Regions from separate parts of the Bacillus infantis NRRL B-14911 genome, predicted to be linked through region 4. Evidence: riboswitches for the same ligand, from Rfam matches in the RefSeq annotation. Region 4 holds a riboswitch; each other region holds the start of a gene.
The links. Region 4 has a riboswitch for cyclic di-GMP ahead of N288_RS05615 (hypothetical protein). Riboswitches for the same ligand answer to the same signal wherever they lie in the genome.
Positions count from the first base shown of each region.

Region 1 (5,152 bases), 420 kb from region 4:
CATGACAGCTTCGCCCTTCAGAAGGATTTCGCCAACCTCGCCCGGCTCGACTGGATTGCCTTTTTCATCGGCAATCATGATTTCCGTTCCAAGTGCCGCCCTCTTCCCGATGCTGCCAGCCTTCTGTCCGTGTTCGCCAGCCAGCAGCAGAGTCCCGCTCGGCCCGGCCTCTGTCAGTCCATACACACAATAGAGGCTGTCCGTTTTCAGCCGCTCCTTCACAAGCCGGACTTCTTTTTCTCCAAGCGGAGCCCCGCCGTACACCCAATACTCCATCGAAGACAAATCGTATTTTTCAATATCAGGCTGCTTGGCTGTGAAAAGATAGGCAACCGGCGCCCCGAAGAAATGGGTCGCTTTTTCCGAAGAGACGAGCTTTAACAGAACTTCCGGTGTGAAAATGGGTGCCATGATATGGGCTGCCCCCACATAGGTGCCTGCAATCAGGAACAGATGGAGCGGTGCCGAGTGGCTCAGCGGCATCAAATGGAGCATGCGGCTTTCCGGCTTCATCCTCATCTCCACCGCCATCATGATAGCCGCAGAAAGAATATTGCGGTGCGTGAACAGCACCCCCTTCGGACTTCCGGTCGTACCTGACGTGTAAAGGATAGCCGCCTCGTCATCCTCTATCAAGGGAATTCCCGCATCTAAATCCCTGCCGCTCGCCACCAGTTCTTTAAAACTGTTCCATCCAGCAACTGAGCTGCCTGTCTTCACACAATCAAGACCAGTCCGTTCATTCAAACCTCCCGTCTGTTCAAGCAGCATCTCATGAGCAAATATGGCCCTCGCCCCGCTGTGATCCAAAATATATCCCAATTCAGATCACGTCAGCCGGCTGTTCACTGGCACAATCAGCGCACCAATCCTCACCGCCGCGAAATAAGTAACCACAAATTCCGGGACATTCGGCATGAAAAGCAGAATTCTATCTCCTTTCGCATAGCCCCTTGCCCTCAATGCATCTGCCAGCTTATTGACCCTGCTGTTCAGCTCTTTATAGGAAAGCCTCTCCTCTCCTGAAATGAGAGCCTCCCTGTTTGGATATTTTCTTCCTTTCCTCGCCAGCAGTTCAGATACGTTCATATATGATCCCCCTTTTCGTTCAGCCTTTTTTCGAATTGATCCAGCATCTTTTCCATTTCCTCTTTTAAAAAAAGCAGCTCCTCGATGCGGGCGTTCACCTCCTTTACTCTCTCCCTGCCATACTCGACCGTCCGCTCCAGCTGTTTCCGACCTGAACGGTCCTGGTCAAACAGCACAATCATCTCTTTGATTTCATCCAGCTTAAATCCGAAGCGCTTGCCCCGGAAAATCAGCTTCAGCCGGATATAATCCTTTTTGGCAAAAATTCTTCTGCCGTTTTCATTTCTATTAGGGCATAATAAGCCAAGCTCTTCGTAATATCTGATGGTTCTTGTGCTGACATCGAAAGCCTTTGCCAGCTCCGAAATGGTGTATTCCATGCTATCACCCGAATTCTTTCACTATTCTGACACCAATATAACATTTACGTTAACGTAAAGTTCAAGTCTTCAGCGGATTCAGTTTCTATTAAGAAAAATTTGATTTTTTCGTCTGGACTCTTAGGAAAAGATATTACAATTGTGTTAAAATGAAATATAGTGATTGAACAAATCGTTCTTAATAAATAACCCTTCGATCATATAACTTCTGGATAAAAGGTGTGTGGAATCAATGATTGGCGAACGTGTAAAAAGACTGCGTCAGGAGAGAAAGATGTCATTATCAGAGCTCGCTGAACAGGCAGGCGTAGCAAAATCCTACCTAAGCTCCCTGGAAAGAAACCTTCAGACGAATCCTTCCATTCAATTTTTAGAAAAAATTTCTGCTGTTCTTCATGTTCCGGTTGATACACTGATCCTGGACCAGCCTAATAAAGAAGAGCTGGATTCTGAATGGATGAATATCGTCAAAGAAGCAATGGATTCCGGCATCTCAAAAGACCAGTTCCGTGAATTCCTCGAATTCAATAAATGGAGGATCAACCAAAAAAAATAACTGCTCCGAGGCTGTTATACAAACAAGGACAACCAGTCACCAAGCTTGACAGCCTCCGTAACCTCCTTTGTCCCCGCAAAATAAAAAAGCATTTCTCCTGAAGAGAAACACTTAGCTTTCTATATTCTGTTGTTAGTTTTCAGCCGTTATCCGCTACCAGATCCACTGCCGGCTGGCCGGCAAGAAAGTTAAGTATATCTTCTTTTTTCAGGCCTATTTCCTTCGCCTCAGTAATTAGTGCGACCCATTCCATGTCCATTTCCTGCATATTATTTTTCATAACCCTTCTCTTCCCCCTAAAATACATTTCGTATTCCAGGCAATCCAGCCGTCCTGGCGCCTCATCCGACTTTACTCTCAATAGGCGCGGTAGACCTGTGACTTTGCGTCCCTATCTTTCAACAGGTTTGCCTTTTTCTGCTCACTCCTGCTTTTTTCATATCCTCTTAAGACTACTATAAAAGTTTTCCCAGCATTTGCGTGTTGTATTTTGTCAAATTCTTCAAATTATTTTAAGATATTATTCGACAAAATGAAGGATAATTGGATAGATTTAGAAATCTTCCGGAAACCCATAAGACTTCTGGCCCGGTAAATCTGAGGGTATAGTGTAAGATTTTTGCTCATTCCGTCGACAGCTTTTAGGTAGGCCTTATTTCCTCTATCTATTTAACGGCCCTTCCCTTATAGCTCTCCATCTTCCTCTTAAAAGGCACCACCTTCACCGGCAGCTGCTCAAATGTAAACGCATCAAAAAAGGGAAACAGCGTCAGATCATTGCCGCACACCGGACAGAGCCATTCGCCCATTTCACTGCTGCTGTAGGATGGGCGGTGGCATTTAGGGCAGTTTTTTCGGTACATAGGGGGGTTCCTCCTTAGATAAAAGGCCTTGAATAGCATTCCAAGGCCCTGTTAATGGTCTTTCCTGATCCTGCGGTATCTTACTAGCAATAATATGCCGCCTGCCCCCAGCAAAATGCCTCCGAGAAGCATGAAATTATATGTGTTGGTTGCCGTGTCAGGGAGTATATTTTCTCTGATTTCTGGTGTAACCGTTATACCGTCACCTGGATCGCTGCCTGGGTTTCCGCTTGCCGGTTCATCGGGATTATTTCCTGGGCCGCTGCTGTCATCTCCTGGGTCCTCACTGTCCCCTTCACCCGGATCGTCCCCGTCATCAGGATTGTCTTCACCTGGAGGATCTTCATCACCGGGATTATCCCCTGGGTCTTCTCCTGGATTACCCTCTCCCGGCGGGTCCCCATCATCAGGCGGATCTCCGTCTCCTGGAGGATCTCCGTCCCCTGGTGGATCTCCATCTCCTGGCGGGTCGCCTCCGCCATCAAGCGCTTCAGCTACAAACAGTATCTCTACCTCTGCAGAAGAATCCTGGAAGGCATTGCCGAGCTCGTAAGGCATTGTCACCTGGAAAAATAGAGTTTCAGATTGGCCTTTGTTAAGTGGTCTTGGGGTGAAGCCTTTGAAATCCTTCATCTTTCCTTCATATAAAGTGTCATTGCCTTTTTTGACTAAAAGCTCTAACTCTTCGAAAAGACCCTTAACAGATTTCTTTTTGCCGATAATTGAGGAGTATCTGAAATCCTGCTTTCCATTGTTGATGATAGTGATGTCGCGCGGCATCCAGTCGCCTGGCTTTAAATCACCAACGTGGAAAAAATAGCCGTTCAGGTTCGTATTGATATCGATTTCTTTCTCTTCAGAAAATGCCTTTAAGGTAGGAAAAAACGTTAAAAGTAACAAGGTTAAAATGGTGAATATTACCTTCGGTTTTGCCAACTTATGCAGGTTGGTCATGGCATTACCTCACTGATTGGTTATTTAGGAAAAGGCGGGATAGAGTACCATCCCGCCTTTTTTCTGCTCTAGATTTACTTAGCTTCCCCTTTGCCTTGCTTGGCTTCGAATGTCCAATTAAGCTGCAATGAGTCTCCCTGGAACTGATTTTGGTCTTGTTTATTATCTACAAACTCATATTGTACCCAGAGTTTATCTGATGTTTTAGCAGCTAATTTTCCTCCACGTTCAGCTAACCATCCGCTGAAAATGTTTCCTTCAATAACGTCTGGCGACATTGTTTTTAACTCTGAAAGGGTTGTTGAATAGATAGGTGTATCTAATTTATCTTGGTTGAAGAGGAAATTTACACGTATATGCTTTCCAAAATCATCTGCATTGTTGTTCTTTGCGTCAGTCACTGAGTACTCTGTTTTTAACTTTATTGAGGCAATATCCAGAGATCCATCGTTTAACAAATTAAATGAACGGAGCATAGTATCTCCAGGTTTGATATTTTTAACATCAATAATCGTTGTAGGATTTGCATTTAAATCCAAAGTCCCCGCAGTAAACTTTCCATTTGCTTCCGCAGTATCACTAAAGTAAGCAAACGTTCCCCCACCAACCAAAGACATTCCAAGCGCCGCAGATGCAATCCCCATTCCAACTTTCTTTTTAAATCCCATGTTCCGTTTCCTCCTCTTACCCTTTGGGTATGTATAATTTTTTATATTGAACCCTGTGTTGCCACAGAGATTTCAACCTTGATCAAGCTGTTTTTTCATTTGAGTCATTTTTGCCTTTTGCTCTAGCCTCGAGTTCCCTCATAGCCTGGTAGATGGTGAAGGCTGCATAGCCTAACATGAGGATGCCAGGGCCGATCAATAGGATAGCGGCGCCTTTCTGCGATTTGGCGAAGTCTATGAAATAACCTGCATACGGCAGGGTATATCCGGTGTAGACGGCAGTGACATTGTCAGAGAGGACCGGGTCCATGTCTTTGGATTTGTTATTGTCCCCTTTTGTTTCGTATAAGACATGCTCTCCGCTGACGGTTACATCTGTAATTCTGTGGGTGATCAGTTTCTTGTCCTCTTCCATGAAAGTGATGATGTCGCCTTTCTTCAGTTCTTTCTTATCGTTGCCTTCAAGAGGTTTGACTGCGATGATTGATCCAGTCATAAAGGTCGGCTCCATTGAACCGGAGAGAACAGTTTTTATTTGATAGCCAAATGCCTGGGGCTCTCCGCCGGAAGCTTTGGACGAGATCACGAGAAATGCCATTAAAATGAGATTGATAAATAATAGCCATGTAATGATGCTGCTGA
Region 1 covers NC_022524.1:640,031-645,182, reverse strand. Annotated here, with positions in the region: partial or broken gene N288_RS03500 (class I adenylate-forming enzyme family protein) at 1-1,089, opposite strand, end outside; gene N288_RS03495 (MerR family transcriptional regulator) at 1,086-1,469, opposite strand; gene N288_RS03490 (helix-turn-helix domain-containing protein) at 1,702-2,025, shown strand; gene N288_RS24530 (anti-repressor SinI family protein) at 2,165-2,305, opposite strand; cyclic di-GMP riboswitch class I at 2,341-2,447, opposite strand; gene N288_RS03485 (hypothetical protein) at 2,691-2,888, opposite strand; gene N288_RS03480 (LPXTG cell wall anchor domain-containing protein) at 2,940-3,842, opposite strand; gene N288_RS03475 (CalY family protein) at 3,917-4,510, opposite strand; gene sipW (signal peptidase I SipW) at 4,593-5,152, opposite strand, start outside.
Region 1: another riboswitch for cyclic di-GMP. It lies ahead of N288_RS24530 (anti-repressor SinI family protein); the one in region 4 lies ahead of N288_RS05615 (hypothetical protein).

Region 2 (5,152 bases), 500 kb from region 4:
GCGGCACTGGATGCCGAACGTAAGCTGAAGGGCAGCCGCGGGCCGCTGCATGGCATTCCTGTACTGATCAAGGATAATATTGATACTGCTGATAAAATGCACACCAGTGCCGGATCTCTTGCACTGAAGGAGTCGGTTGCAAAAGAGGATTCCTATGTGGCCGAAGCTTTAAGAAAGGCCGGAGCCGTTATTCTCGGAAAAACGAATATGACGGAATGGGCCAATTTTATGACAGAGGGCATGCCGAGCGGCTACAGCTCAAGGGGCGGGCAGGTGCTGAATCCTTATGGGCCGGGTAATTTTGATGTCGGCGGCTCCAGTTCGGGTTCAGGTGCAGCCATCGCTTCGAACTTTGCGGCAGTTTCTGTCGGAACGGAGACGTCAGGCTCGATTCTCAGCCCGGCAAGCCAAAACTCGCTTGTCGGCATTAAGCCGACGGTCGGCCTGATCAGCAGAAGGGGGATCATCCCGATTGCGCATTCCCAGGATACCGCTGGCCCAATGGCAAGAACCGTCAGGGATGCCGTTTACCTTCTCGATGTGCTTGCCGGCAATGATGACAGGGATCCTGCCGTGCAGAACAATCCGGAGTCAGATTATACCGAGTTTGCAGGTTTTCTTGATGAAAACGGGCTGAAGGGCAAAAGGATCGGCATTGCACGTGAAGTGTATTTTGATTATTTGAGCGGGGACAAGCTTGAAGTGATGAACCATGCGGTTGAACAGCTGAAAGCTCTTGGTGCCGAGGTGGTTGACCCTGTAGAAATCCCTTCTACAAAAAATAATTGGAAGTATGATGTGCTTACATACGAATTCAAAGCAGATCTTAACGCCTACCTGCGCGGCGTTGCTCCTCATATAAAAGTGAAATCCCTTGCCGATGTGATTGCCTTTAACCTCGAAAACAGTGAAGCAGCCCTTAAGTACGGGCAGACCATCCTGGAGGAAGCCGAAAGAACAAGCGGGACTTTGACTGAAGAGGCTTATATCAGCTCGCTTGAGGAGGATGTCTACTTTTCGACTGAGGAGGGAATTGATCATGTCCTGAAAGAGCATCATCTTGATGCAATCGTGACGCCGAACAATTTTGGAGCGGGTATTCCGGCAAAGGCAGGCTATCCTTCCATCACAGTACCGGCAGGCTATTCCTTAGAGAATGAGCCTGTGGGCATTACGTTTACCGGCACTGCTTTTTCAGAAGCCGGTCTGATCAGCATGGCCTATGCTTTCGAGCAGGGGACAAAAGTGAGGAAATCCCCTCTCCTGTAAGGCCGCCAAAGCAGAATAACACATAGTGAAAAGGCCCATACTACCAGAGAACACGCTAGTAAAGGAGCGAGGCAGCATGGGCAGGACAAAGCTTGGAAATGCAAATGCACAGCGCAACAATAATAAAAAAAGAGAAGGCTGGACAAGCGAAGAGCTGGTGGAATTCAACACCGGCACGAAAAGCAAGAAAGAAAATCAGCCTAAAGACTAAGAAGAAGGCCCCCGTCATCAGGGGGCCTTTTTGCGTAAAAAATACCTTTATTTTTCCTGAAAAGTGATTATAATCAAATTAACAACTTACTGATAAAGGCAAACCTGTCGAAAGGCAGGGACGCAAAGCTATGGGCCTTCCCGCATCAGCGGTTGGCTGCCAGGCTGCCGGGCTCCTTTTTATGGATGTCATGGCATCATACAAAGGAGAGTATACAATGACAATCAAATTTTTTAAGACAGCTCTTTTGGCTGTACTGCTCGTGTTTGCAGCCTGCCCCGTGAAAGGAGAGGCTGCTGATATGAACCGCTCAACCTGGCTGTGGGATACAGCAGCCATAAAGGACAGGTCTGATGAAATCATTCAATTCCTGGCGGACAGGCAGGCAGATCAGCTGTATCTGCAGATTGACCAGAGCCTGCCGGCCGCTGTCTACCAATCTTTTATAGAAAAAGCAAATGCCGGCGGAATCAGTGTCCATGCATTGGATGGAGCACCTAAATGGGCCACGGCAAAAGGTGAAGCAGCGATGCGCAGCTTCTTCTCCTGGGTAGCTGCTTATCAGGAGCAGGCAAGCCCTGCCCAGCAGTTTTCAGGCATCCACCTGGATATCGAGCCCTATCTTCTGCCAGGCTGGGAAAGCAATTATAAAAACACCGTGGTGAATTATCAGACCCGTATGCTGCAGGCAGCCTCCTTGTCCGCAGAGCTCAGTCTTCCGTTGGGGGCAGATATGCCTTTCTGGTTTGATGAAATGATGTTCAGCAATAAATTCGGCAAAGATTCCCTCGCAGGCTGGGTCATAAAGAATACTGACAGTGTGACGATCATGGCCTACAGAGATACAGCAGCAGGCCCTAATGGGATGATTGAGCTGTCCAGGAACGAGGTTGAGCTTGCGGCACAATATGGGAAAAAGATAGAAATTGCCGCAGAAACAGGGGCTTCTTCTGAAGCGGCGTATATCACTTTTTATGAGGAAGGCACACTAAGAATGGAAGAACAGCTTTCACTTGTCCGTGACGCTTATTCCTCAGATTCCCATGTGGGATTCGCTGTCCATCATCTTCAAAGCTGGATGGATTTGAGGCCATAATCATCTTTGGAAAATGCCTATTTTTAAAAAATAGGTATTTTTTTACGTTCAGTACCTTGTAATGTTCAATAGTGTATTGTATGATGGGTTTGTGAATGAATGGAAGGATTTACATGACTACTGAATAATGTTCACTACCGGTGGAGGTGCAAGGATTGAATGTTCAATTCAAGAAGGGTGTTCTTGAGCTGTGCGTGCTGCTGCTGATTTCTAAGAAAGATCAGTATGGCTACGAGCTCGCGCAAAACATCTCGGATAAAATCGAGGTGGCTGAAGGGACGCTCTATCCTTTGCTCAGAAGACTGACAAAAGAAGAGTATTTAACAACCTATCTGGCAGAATCAACGGAAGGGCCTCCCAGAAAATACTATTCACTGACAGAAAAGGGCAGGGATTATATGAATATGCTGATCGAGGAATGGCAGCAGTTTTCATTGGCGGTTAATCAATTTGTTGAGGAGGGAAAGTCCAGTGGCAGGGAATGAGTTTTTAGAAAGGCTGGAAAAGCTGCTTGGTAAGGTGCCGGAATATGACCGGCGGGAAATGCTGTACGATTATGAGGAGCATTTTGAAATCGGGCTTGCAAACGGCAGGACGGAAAGGGAAATCATGGAGGAGCTCGGTGACCCGCATGTCATTGCGCGCGACCTGCTTGCAGACTACAGGATTGTCAAAGCGGAGAAAACGCAGTCGGTCTCCAATATTTTTCAAGCTGCGACAGCGGCGGTCAGCCTCAGCTTTTTCAATCTGGTCTTTATACTTGGGCCGCTGATCGGCCTCGCAGGCGTCTATATTTCACTATGTGCGGTGGCGCTCGTTTTGACATTGTCGCCATTTGCCTTGCTGGGGTCTTCGTTTTTTACGGGCTTTGAGGATATGACCCTGAATTTCTTTGCTTCGCTGGCACTGTTCAGCCTGGGCCTGCTGCTTAGCATCGGAATGATTTATGTCGGCAAATTTTTCTACCGGGTACTTCTCGGCTATATCAAATTCAATGTCAGGCTAGTCAAAGGAAAAGGAGAGAAGGCGGCATGAAGAAAATGGTGGCGGGTTTGGTCGTTTTATTCCTGATCGGTGTCGGCGGTTCAGCCATTACACTCAGCGCTTCGGGAGGTCTGAATTTTAACACGGTTGAGATTAATCAAAGCGAGACGATAAAAGCAGATTCCATCCAGCATATCTCAGTAAATAGCGCTTCTACAGATGTGGTCATCAGGGAAGCTGGCAGCGAGAAAGATATAAAGGTGGCACTAACGGGGAAAGTCAGCAAAAAGCTCAAAGATGATTATAAACTGAAGGTCAGCGAAGATGACGGCACCCTGAATGTCGACCTTGATGTGAAGAATATGTTCCGCATGGGAGTGGTTATCATCCGTGATGTGAAAATCGAGATGCTTCTTCCGAAAAAGGAATATGAGGAACTGGCAGTACAGGTATTATCCGGCGATATCAAAGCGGAAAACATTCAAAGCAAGGACAGCATTTTTGAGACAAAGAGCGGTGATGTTGCGCTGAAGAGAATGGAAGCCGGAGGCCAAATGGAAATCCAGGTGGCGAGCGGCGATGTAAGGGTAGAAGATTCAAAGGCGAAGGAATTGAAGTTTAAGGCAGCAAGCGGGGACATGCAAATCGATGGGTCAGCCGCAGAGTCAGCAGATTTATATACAGCTTCAGGGGATATAAAAATCAGCGAACTTTCCGGGGATATCGCTGCAAAAATTACTTCGGGCGACCTGAACATCAGCAATGATCAGCTGGCAGCCAGCATTACTGCCGAAACGGCAAGCGGGGATGTCAATATTTCATTCAAAGAGGAGCCAAGCGATATGATGGTTGATTTTAAGGCAACCTCCGGGGAGGGCAATGTCCAGCTTGATAGATTTCTTTTTGAAGAAAAAGAAGAAGACAGGATTCTCGGCAAAATTGGTTCAGGCGAGCATGTGGTAAAGGTTCATACTGCGTCCGGGGATTTTAATCTAAACTAACAATAGCGTGTCCAGGCGGAAAGCCCGGGCACGCTTTTATTTTTGGACAGGAATCTGTGTCCTAGTATTCAGCAACCACCATATCCCAGTAGGTTAATGACGGAATGCTGAATATAACATTCCCGTTTTCCTGCCTGAACGGAAGCTCTTCAGGCCTGCTGCCTTTAATATCAGGGGAGGCAAACCATAGGTTTTTGACCTTCCGATCTTCCTCTAAACTAAATGTAAGGTCCCGCCGTTCCTTTGGCTTAGCTTGATCGGCATTTGTATCGCGCCATTCCATATGGACCGCATCCAGGAAGTTGATGAAATGGAGGATTTTCCTGTTTCCGGATTCTTTCGGCAGCACCCAGATCTTTTGCTGTTCAGGATCTCCCATCGCTAATGGCAGCCCTTCATGGGATATGATCGCTGCCTCAGAGTCCCGCGTATGATCTCGCAGGATATTCTCATAAGCTGTTAAAAAATCATAATAACTGGCCATTTCTTGCTGAAGGCCTTCGGACACCTGAAGTTGATTGTGAGGGAAATATTCCTTGGAAAGCATATGCTCGCCCAATTCCAGATGTGCTCCGCCATTGGAAAAGATAA
Region 2 covers NC_022524.1:556,288-561,439, forward strand. Annotated here, with positions in the region: gene N288_RS03040 (amidase) at 1-1,269, shown strand, start outside; gene N288_RS25610 (hypothetical protein) at 1,346-1,480, shown strand; cyclic di-GMP riboswitch class I at 1,568-1,652, shown strand; gene N288_RS03045 (hypothetical protein) at 1,698-2,576, shown strand; gene N288_RS03050 (PadR family transcriptional regulator) at 2,732-3,061, shown strand; gene N288_RS03055 (DUF1700 domain-containing protein) at 3,048-3,611, shown strand; gene N288_RS03060 (DUF4097 domain-containing protein) at 3,608-4,561, shown strand; gene N288_RS03065 (glycoside hydrolase family 66 protein) at 4,623-5,152, opposite strand, start outside.
Region 2: another riboswitch for cyclic di-GMP. It lies ahead of N288_RS03045 (hypothetical protein); the one in region 4 lies ahead of N288_RS05615 (hypothetical protein).

Region 3 (5,152 bases), 1.8 Mb from region 4:
CCCCATTGCTGTCCGTTCTGTAGAAGAGGCGCATTGTTTTTACATCCTGGTCATCTGCGGCGTCAAACAGGAGCTGCAGATCTTCCTTCTCGTTTACTTCTGTGATACTGGAAAGATCCTCAATGGCAGGTGCTTTTGTGTCTTCCTTAAGCTCTGCCTTTGCTGCCGGGACCTGGGCCTTCATGACCGCACCAGGGGTTGCATTGTCTGCCCCCGCACTGATTTTGACCATTTTGGTTGTTTTATCAGTAGGAAATGCATAAAATATGCCCTTATTGGCAGCAGTATCCTTCTTATTCGGCTCATCATTATAGAAGGACGCTGCTATTTCCCGGCCGGTATTAGTCGCAATGACAATGCCCCTGTCCCCTGTATTGGCCATCCCATTGGAAACCATTTTAAAGAGATTCTTATTTTCTTCGAGATTGGAAGAGTAATTGCTGTTAAAGTCTTTTGCTGTTTTATCAGTATTTCCTGTGTTGATAATCCAGAAAACAACAGCTTCACCTGAAGGTATAATAATATCCTCTTTTTCCGGCCCCCAGATCAAGTCTGCTTCGGGCCCTTCCATCGGATAGCGGTAGCGGATTTTATAATCCTTAAAGTTAATAGGTTTATCTGTATTGTTATATACTTCAATAAATTCATAGCCATCCAAGCCGTTCACATTAGTAGAATCAGGCACAACTTCAGTAATGAGCAGCGGCGGCACTTCATTCTTCGCATATTGGGCCGGTGTGATATCCGCTGTAGCCTCACCGGTGCTGCTGGAGTTGATTCCGTCGGTTGCTTCTATTTTGTAGACAATCTGTTTTGACCGCAGATCCGCTTCAGGGATGACTGCTTCATAAACATTTTCAGCTTGCCCGCTTACAAGCATTTTGACCGTTTTCCATTCAGCTGCTTCTGCAGCCCGGTAAGAGAGGGAAACAGCCTGCACTTCTGTGTTATCTGTAACGGTTGCTGAAATCACCGCATCCTGTCCGCCTTCAATTTCAGTCTGTACTTCATGGGTAATGACTGGAGCTTCACTGTCATCTGACAGCTTCACCGGTTCTGAAGGTACCTGTCCAGGCAGAACTGACCCTGGTGCTGCTTTTTCGCTGATTCCAGCCTTCACCATATCTCTGCCGGCTGCTGGAGTTTTATAAGTGATGCCGCTATTCTGGTATACATCAGCACTGCTGTTATTATAAGACGCTTGCGCAATCTCTGTGCCAAGATCATCGGCTATGATCAGCGTGCGTTCCGATCCGTTTGCCATCCCATCATTATGAATTTCAATGACCTGGCTGGCATCCAGGCTGGTGCCGTAATTCTCATTGAAGCTTTCCAGCCCGGTTTCATCATTGGCCCCATTTTTGATCCAGACCACGGCAGAGCTCTGCGGCTCTATCATCTTATCTTCAGCAAGATCCCAATTTAGCTGGTTATTATTCGGGTATCGATATATGATTTGATAATCTTTCAGGTTTATTGCCTGATCGGCATTATTATAGATTTCAATGAACTCGTACCCATCCTTGCCATTAACATCTGCAGTATCAGGAGTGATTTCCGTGATCATCAGCCTTGGCTTTGACTGGGGTTCTGTTTCTTGAACAGTTTCTATCTTTGTTTGAACAGGCATTGATTTATCTGCCGGAAAGGCAGTTGTATTCATTCCATCTGCTGCTTCGATATAATAGGAAAGTGTACCGCCCAAATAGTCGGCAGACGGTATTGCCGCTGCATATGTATTGTCACCATTTTTAACAAGAGGGACAGACTTCCACTTCATGCTTGCATGGCTCTGATAATAAACCACAGCAGTCAGCAGCTCCTGGTCATCCTCTATAACCGCTTCGATTTGAAGATCCTGGCTGCCTTCCACCGTATCGGCAGGAGTATGGGTGATGACTGGAGCCGTATTATTTTCTCCCTCTGGCACGGAAATTTGACCAGCACTAATTATTCCCGGTGAAGGTGCTCCTTTAATCTGAAATGGGAGCATTTCTGCTGATTCCGGCTGGCTTTTAAAATGCTTAGAGAGCCCTTCTCCTGTTTCATCCCTAACATAGCTGGCAAAAGAAACCTCGGCATTCTGGCCGTCGACAATTTTTATTCCCCTATTGCCAGTGTTGGCCATCCCTGTGAATCCGCTTCCTGTGAACTCAAGAATTGCTTCATCCGGCAGCTCAGCTTCATAATGGTCCCGGAAATCCTCTTTGGTTTTGGAACTTTTGTTATACCAGAGAACGACGGTTTCATTCGGCTTCAGAACATACTCTTCAAAAGATAAAGGCAAATCTCCGCCTTTCCCGTCTGTATATACATAGTAAAACTGAAAGTCTTTAAGGTTTATCTCCTGAGCTGTTGGATTATGCAGCTCAAAATACTCATAATCCTCTGCACCCTTAATGTCAGGAGCAATTTCCGTAATCAGCAGCGAATCAAGCTTCAGCGCTTCCTCCGCCTGAACCGCAGACGAAAAAGGCGCCAGCATGCCGCCCGTAAGCATTGAACTCATCAGCAAATGACCAAATTTCGATCTCTTTTTCCCCATCCCTCAACAAACCTCCCCAAATTTCTCTCAATCCAATTGTAAAAATGGAACATGAAGGGATTGTTGGAAAATTGTAAAGATAGAGTAAAGTGGTTAAAGTGGTGACAGGCACCTCCCGATATTTGAAGATTCTTGTCGAAAAAAAGAAACGCCATACCGGAAGGGTAGACGTTTCTTGGTTCTATGTATGTTCCTGTTGTTCTTAAGTAAAAATTTCAATCAGTTTCTGTTATATTTTCCTGCCTGATCCAAAAATCATGTTCTCTTCTAAAAAAGCTCTCTACTTCTCCCAAGGTCAAACCAACATTTCTTGCTTCCAGCAATAATTCGATCCACTCTTTTTCTACTTCATTACTCATACCCATAACCGTTTCCCCTATTGCGGCAGCCCAGCCGTCTTAACCATACATGGCCTTAGACCTGAGGCTTTGCGCCCTTATCTTTCAATAAGTTTGCGTTTCACAGAAATGTAGTACAGGTATAAAGTACCCCGCAAAATGAAAAATTAACCATTTTTTTTACGACAGAAACCTACATAGATTTGTCGAATTCTTGAAGCTAATCCTCAAAAACTTCTATTATTCTCTTTTGATTTCCCAGTTGTATAAATGAATGACAACAACAGCAAGAAAGCGAAGGAATTTTCCCTTCGCTTTCTTTTAATGCTACACTATAGCAGCATGTCTCCCGCTATAAGATGGAAGATGATGCTCGAGCTTCCTGCCTGCTGCCTCAAGGTTAGCCAGGCATTCTCTCCGCAGGCTGTCCGTGCAAATAAAATTATAGTTTAGCTCCCGTTCCAACTGAGAAAAGCTGGCTGATAGATTCTTCCCGCTTTCAACAGCTTTACTTAACTGCTCCTCAAAAAATTCTTCCGTACCAAAAAAATACATGATTATGCACCCTTTCCTTTCAGTCACTATGCCAAAAGGTTCGGCCGATTAGCTCTGAAAGGACTAAGCATAAAATCCAAAGCTATCCGCGTTATCACCCTGGCAGCCCGACTATCATAGCTTACGCCTTAGACTCGCGGCTTTGCGTCCTTATTTTTCAATAAGTTTGCCTTTTTCAATATTCATACTATTATCATATTACTTTTGTCCTCTTTTATCAATTGCTGCTGCTAAATTTATAGCTTTTTTATATCAAAAAAATGTTTATTTTTTCCTAATAAAAGGGAGTTCCCTGCCGATAATAATGTAAATGGCTTTTGCCAGAATGAATTTTCGGAGGGCAACATGAAAACGACTAAACGAGGAATAAGCTATAAGTCGATTAAATCAGCCAATCCTGATGCAGAGACTGTTGTCCTCACACATGGACTTGGTCTGGACAGCACTGTATGGAACCTTATTCTTCCTCAGTTAGCAGATTATCACATCATACTATTTGACTTTAGGGGTCACGGATACAGCAGTGCTGCAAATGGATCTTTATCCTGGGATATACTGAATGACGATTTCGAATCAGTATTGGACGAGGCAGGGTGCTCCTCTTTTCATTTTATCGGTCAGGGCTTGGGAGCTTATTTCGGCTCACAGTGGCAGGACCAGCATCCTGGCAGCATCCTGTCGTTCATTGTCTTTTCCACGCCAGCCATCAATTTGGCCGATTGCATAAGAAAATCACCTTCAGAGAAAAACTTGCCGCTAATTGATAAAGAGGGGCTGGCAGATTTTTGGATCACACATCTTCTTTATAAATCGATCGGCCCCAATTCTTTTCTTATAAGAGATGCTTGCTCAAGGCTTGATTTGCCATCTTATTTTTTGGCAAGGGAGTTAATCTCTGGTTCTTCAATTATTCATTTTAAACATATGGAGATACCAGCCTTGTTTTTAGCCGGGGAATTTGATCACTTTTATCCGGCCTCCGTTGTCATGCTGAGCAGCGATTATATCAGAAAAAGCAGAAAATACATCATTCCTTCAGCATCCCATTTAATACAGCTGGATCAGCCTGAACTGACACTATCCAAATGCCGGGAGTTTCTGGCCGATCCGGCAGTGATGTCGGCAGTGAAGCCCGATTCGGGAAGCTCTTATACGCAAAAGCTGCTTCTCCAATTGGAGGCAGCTTTTGAGACGCCTCCTCCAAATGGAGATAAGATTGAAGTTTTCATGCTTGATGAGTTTAAAGTGACAGCGGGAAATACAATAATTGAAGGAAAATGGAATCAGCGCAAGGCGAAAGAAATTCTCGCTTACCTGTGCCTGCATGGACCAGTTTCCAGGAATATTATTGCGGAGGTCTTCTGGCCTTCCCTGCCTGTAGCCAATGCCCAGAACCAGCTGCGCGTCAGTTTGACGCACCTGCGTAAAATTTTTCAAAGCGGCGGGATTCCTGACCCCTTTACGATTGAAAACAACATCATTTCCATAAATAGAGCTATAGAAATCGACGCCCTGAAATTCTTCCACCTGTTGAATCAGGCGCTCGAAGCAGAGAACTGGGCTGTTATAAAGCTGTTAAAATCAAAGGTATCAGGCAAGATTCCGCCGAAGCTTATGCCGCAGTTCAAAGCCAAATGGGCAGATGACTACAGGAGGGACTTAGAACTCTCCATCATCAGACTGCTCAATCTAACTTATAAGAAGCATATGCATA
Region 3 covers NC_022524.1:4,119,895-4,125,046, forward strand. Annotated here, with positions in the region: gene N288_RS20680 (S-layer homology domain-containing protein) at 1-2,545, opposite strand, end outside; gene sinI (DNA-binding anti-repressor SinI) at 2,761-2,910, opposite strand; cyclic di-GMP riboswitch class I at 2,926-3,012, opposite strand; gene N288_RS20685 (hypothetical protein) at 3,211-3,438, opposite strand; cyclic di-GMP riboswitch class I at 3,537-3,619, opposite strand; gene N288_RS20690 (alpha/beta hydrolase) at 3,784-5,152, shown strand, end outside.
Region 3: another riboswitch for cyclic di-GMP. It lies ahead of N288_RS20685 (hypothetical protein); the one in region 4 lies ahead of N288_RS05615 (hypothetical protein).

Region 4 (5,152 bases):
AGCTCGGAAGCCGAAAAGATTATAAAGGCCTCAAAAGATGCCGGGGCTGACGGGGCAACCATCATTTCCGGCAGAGGGATCGGCATCAACGAAAAAGCCACTTTATTCAATATGCTGATCGAGCCTGAAAAAGAGATTGTGCTGACCATCATCCACAGCGGACGGACACAGGAAGTATTCCAGGCAATCTGCGATGCTGTCGAGCTGAATGTTCCTGGCAATGGGATTTCCTTTATCCTTGATGTCGATCAGGTAGCAGGCATCAATCATTAAATTTCTGAGCATATCAATATAGTAAATATCCCCATTTGTGAGAAAATAAAAAGGCAATTAAATTTCCGGGAGGTAACAATATGCCAAAAAGCTTGCAGGACACAACAAAGCTGCATAATGGAGTGGAAATGCCCTGGTTCGGACTCGGCGTTTTCAAGGTCCAGGAAGGATCCGAAGTCATTGATTCAGTCAAAGCAGCCATCAATAACGGCTACAAGAGCATTGACACAGCAGCCATCTATGGCAACGAAGAAGGCGTGGGACAGGCTATAAAAGAATCAGGTGCCCCGCGCGAAGAGCTATTCATCACGACTAAGGTCTGGAACTCTGAGCAGGGCTATGACTCTACACTGGCTGCATTCGACGAAAGCCTTTCAAAGCTTGGCTTGGAGTATGTCGATCTGTACCTGATCCACTGGCCTGTCAAAGGCAAGTATAAAGACACTTGGAGAGCCTTAGAAAAGCTGTATAAGGATGGCAGAGTCCGTGCAATCGGGGTCAGCAACTTCCATGTACACCATCTGGAGGATCTGCTTGAAACAGCGGAAATCGTGCCGATGGTCAACCAGGTTGAATACCATCCGCATCTGGCCCAGCTTGAGCTCCGCGAATTCTGCAAACAAAAAGGAATCCAGCTTGAAGCCTGGTCTCCTCTTAAGCAGGGACAGCTCCTGGATGAGCCTGTTATTACAGAGATTGCCGAAAAGCACAAAAAGTCCCCTGCCCAGATCATCCTGCGCTGGGACCTTCAAAATGAGGTCATCACCATTCCGAAATCAGTCAAAGAACACCGCATCATTGAAAATGCAGATATCTTTGACTTCGAGCTTTCCTCAGAAGACATGGAAAAAATCGATGCCCTCAACAAAAACGAACGCGTCGGTGCCGATCCTGATAACTTCAATTTCTAATAATATGCAAAAGGGGTATGGAATGGGTTCATTCTGTATCCCTTTTTGTCTTAATAGCCTCTGAATGTTGGCTGTTGATTTCCGTTCCAGGCACTTCGCTTTCCGCGGGGCGGCGCTGAGCCTCCTCACGCTTACGCGCTGCGGGGTCTCAGCTCTGCCGCTGCAATCCCACAGGAGTCTACGTGCCTTCCACTCCAATCAACAGGCTTATCAAACTTTTTTTCATTCTAACCCAGTTAATACAAATCCCTTTTCGATATAATCGCAACTTTAACTTCGCTCACCCAGTTAGCAAAATATAACTGTTTATCTCCCCCTGCAAAGGGAAAGGAATAATATCAAACCTAAGGAGGACTAATCCATGAGCAAAAGAAATTCCCTGACTGGGGTAGTGGCACTGGGTGCGCTTGCGTATATGTTCAGGAACAAGGAATCTCGGGATAAGGTTATGAATAAGGTAAAGTCTACATTCGGTGAAGACAATATCAGCAAAGTCAAATCAAAGCTTCCATTTTTGAATTCTGACCAAGGAAACACCCGCCAGGTCCATTCAGGCCCGGCTTATGTCGACAGATAATAAATTGCCCAATCATGAGGCAGCTCCCCCAATCAGGGAAGCTGCTTTTTTCTTTGAACGAACCTCCTCCCCCTGAAACTTTTCCTTCCTTGACCCGTATGATAAAAAGAGGCATGTCCGCACAGCCAAAGCTGTAAACCGCTTTAAGAACTGTGTTATATTGGGAATATATGATTCTATCAAGAGACGGCTTACGCCGGTCCTGGAAAAGAAGGAGTGAAATTATGGGAGTGACGCTCAGCAAAGGGCAGAAGGTCGATCTGACCAAGAACCGCCCCGGGCTTCAAAATGTTGTTGTTGGATTAGGCTGGGATATCAGCCGTCAGGGATCCAACTATGATCTGGACGCATCTGCTTTCTTATTAGGCGCATCAGGAAAAGTACATAGTGACCTCGATTTCGTATTCTATAATAACCCTAACGGCGGGAATGGCTCTATCCTGTACAGCGGCGATAACCGCACAGGCGCGGGCAATCAAGATGATGAACAAATCAGAATTGACCTGCGGAAGGTGCCGGACTCGATCCACCGGATTGCCTTTACAATTACCATCCACGATGCTCAGGCAAAACAGCAGAACTTCGGCCATATTGAAAATGCTTATGTACGGATTTTTAATGAACAAAATAATGAAGAGCTTATCCGCTTTAACCTTGGCAGGGATTTTACCGTTGAAACAGCCATCGTCGCAGCAGAGCTATACAGGCATAATGGCGAATGGAAATTTAATGCCATCGCCAGCGGCTTTCAGGGCGGCCTGGCTGCCCTCTGCCGTAATTTCGGCGTGACGGTGGATGATGAACCGGCTCCCCAGCCTTCACATGGCAATCAGCCTTTCGGGCAGAACCAGACTTACCAGCAGAGCTTTTCACAGCAGGCTCCTGCAGGGCAAAATTACCAGCAGGGCTATAACACAGGCAGCTCCCAGCAGAACTATAGCTCAGGAAGCTATCAGCAGACACAGCCGCAAGCTTCCTATTCGTCCCCTTCCTATGGACAGCCTTCCTACTCTTCCTCACAGGGATATGGGGGAGAAGAAATTGCATGCCCACGCTGCCATTCCACAAATGTACGCACCGGCGAAAAGGGCTTCGGCCTCGGTAAAGCGGCAATTGGCGGCCTGATCCTCGGGCCTGTCGGATTATTGGGCGGCTTCATTGGGAAAAAACAGCTGAAGTTTACCTGCAACAGCTGCGGCAATGCCTGGTCTCCATCCCAGACCGATTACGCCGAATGGGCCAACCAGCAAAAAAGAAAAGCCCAGGACCTCTTTAACCGATTCAAGAGCCAGGACGTCCTTGAGGCCATTGTAGCAGCATGTGCACTTGTAGCTATGGCTGATGGAAGGCTGGATCCGGCAGAACGCCAGAAAATGGTTGAATTCGTCAACCAGAGTGATGAACTTCGGGTATTTGATACGCAGAAGGTCATTCAGCAGTTTAACCTGTACGTCCAGAAGATTGAACGCGATCCTTCGATCGGCAGGGCAGAGGCATTCAGAGCGCTTGGCAGGATACGGACGAAACCGGAAATCGCCAGGCTAGTGGCCCGCTATTGTATCGCAATCGGCTTTGCAGACGGACATTTTGATTCGAATGAGCAGCAGGCAGTCAGTGACATCTGCCGGGAGCTCGGGCTCAATCCGGCAGAGTTCCTTTCTTAATCTCACAGCCTGGCCAACCGGCCAGGCTGCTTCTTTTCTGCAATTCCCCATAGGTCATCACTCCCCTCTACAACGGAGAGTGGCTAAAGTAAGAATATTAACAATAAACAAACTCTTTATTTTTCCCCTGATTTAGTGCTAATCTTACTAAGGGCAAATTTTACGAAAGTAAAAGACGCAAAGCCACGGGCCTAAAACAAGTTATTTGTCATGGCAGCCGGGCCGCCAAGAATATCATTCTTGTAAACTTTTATAAATCATACACCCTTTCTAATTTGCCTAATCCATTTATTAAAGAGAGGGAGATCAATGTTTTACCCGACATTTTTATGCAAAGATACTAATCAGAGGCATCTGGTCAAAGACTCGAATTTCTGTGAATGCGGCTATAAGTACAAAGGCTTTACCACATTCATCAAAAAAGATTTCAAAAAAATCCAATTTAAGCAGAGTGATGATATCGATTGCCCTGTCTGCAAAAGCTCAGTGCTGAAAGAAGAGAAAGCAGTCTGCTATTCATGAGCAGCTGCTTTTTTCTTTCCCCTTCCCAAATCTTTATTTCCTTCATAATGCGCCAAATCAGGTTTAGGAGTTCCAAAAAAGTGGCAAAAAGAAAGTAACTAACTCATTTACTTTTAATTAGGTGCTACTCTTCAAATACGAAGCAAAGGGGAATCTTTATGGCGGAAAATCCAGCACAATCCAAATTGGCATTAAATTCTTCGATCTCCTTAAAAGGGATTGTGAAAGCTGTATTCACTGACACAGTCCACGTCCAGATCGGCGGGAAAATTATCGCAATCCCGCTGGAGAAATAAAAGAACACCTTCATGGAAAGCCAACGAAAGCCGCTTTTTATTAAACGGCTTTTTTTGTGCGAATGGACAGTAAAACCGGCAGGCATTGCGCCCGCCGGTTCTGTTTATGCATAGATTTTATTTTCTTCGTTTTGGAAGAAGCTCTTCATCGCATGGAAAACATCAGCTTTTTGCTTGAGGATATAGTATCGGAAGTGTTCATTTTTTATATTCTTATAAGCGGACATGAGGGTCGAGTGGCGGTTGTACTGATTGACTTCACCGTACCCGAACATGCTCGATACCGCGATCAGCTCTTCAACAAGCTTCACACAGCGGGCATTGTCAGAGGTAAGATTGTCGCCGTCGGAAAAGTGGAAAGGATAGATATTGAATCTTCTTGGATTATATTTTTCATTGATCAGTTCCAGAGCTTTGCGGTAGGCTGATGAACAAATGGTTCCCCCGCTTTCCCCTTTTGAAAAGAAATCTTCCTCTGATACGACCTTCGCTTCTGTATGGTGGGCAATGAACTCTATTTCCACCGTCTCATACTTTGTCCGTAAAAACCGGGTCATCCAAAAGAAAAAGCTTCTGGCCATATATTTCTCCCATAATCCCATCGATCCGCTCGTATCCATCATTGCGAGCACGACTGCCTTTGAATCCGGCTTTACAATTTCGTTCCATGTCTTAAACTTCAGATCCTCCTGATAGATCGGATAGAATGCCGGCTTGCCTGTCATCGCATTCCGTTTAAAGGCGGTCATCATTGTCCGCTTTTTATCAATATTGCCCATTAATCCTGTTTTGCGGATATCATTGAATTCAATGTTTTCAACCAGATGCTCTTCCTGTTCCTTCCTCTTCAGGTTCGGCAGCTCCAGCTGCTTGAACAGTGCTTCCTCAAGCTCCATCATGGACACTTCA
Region 4 covers NC_022524.1:1,059,171-1,064,322, reverse strand. Annotated here, with positions in the region: gene N288_RS05635 (P-II family nitrogen regulator) at 1-273, shown strand, start outside; gene N288_RS05630 (aldo/keto reductase) at 354-1,184, shown strand; gene N288_RS05625 (hypothetical protein) at 1,546-1,761, shown strand; gene N288_RS25630 (TerD family protein) at 1,986-3,425, shown strand; cyclic di-GMP riboswitch class I at 3,568-3,655, shown strand; gene N288_RS05615 (hypothetical protein) at 3,735-3,947, shown strand; gene N288_RS25355 (hypothetical protein) at 4,106-4,243, shown strand; gene yhbH (sporulation protein YhbH) at 4,348-5,152, opposite strand, start outside.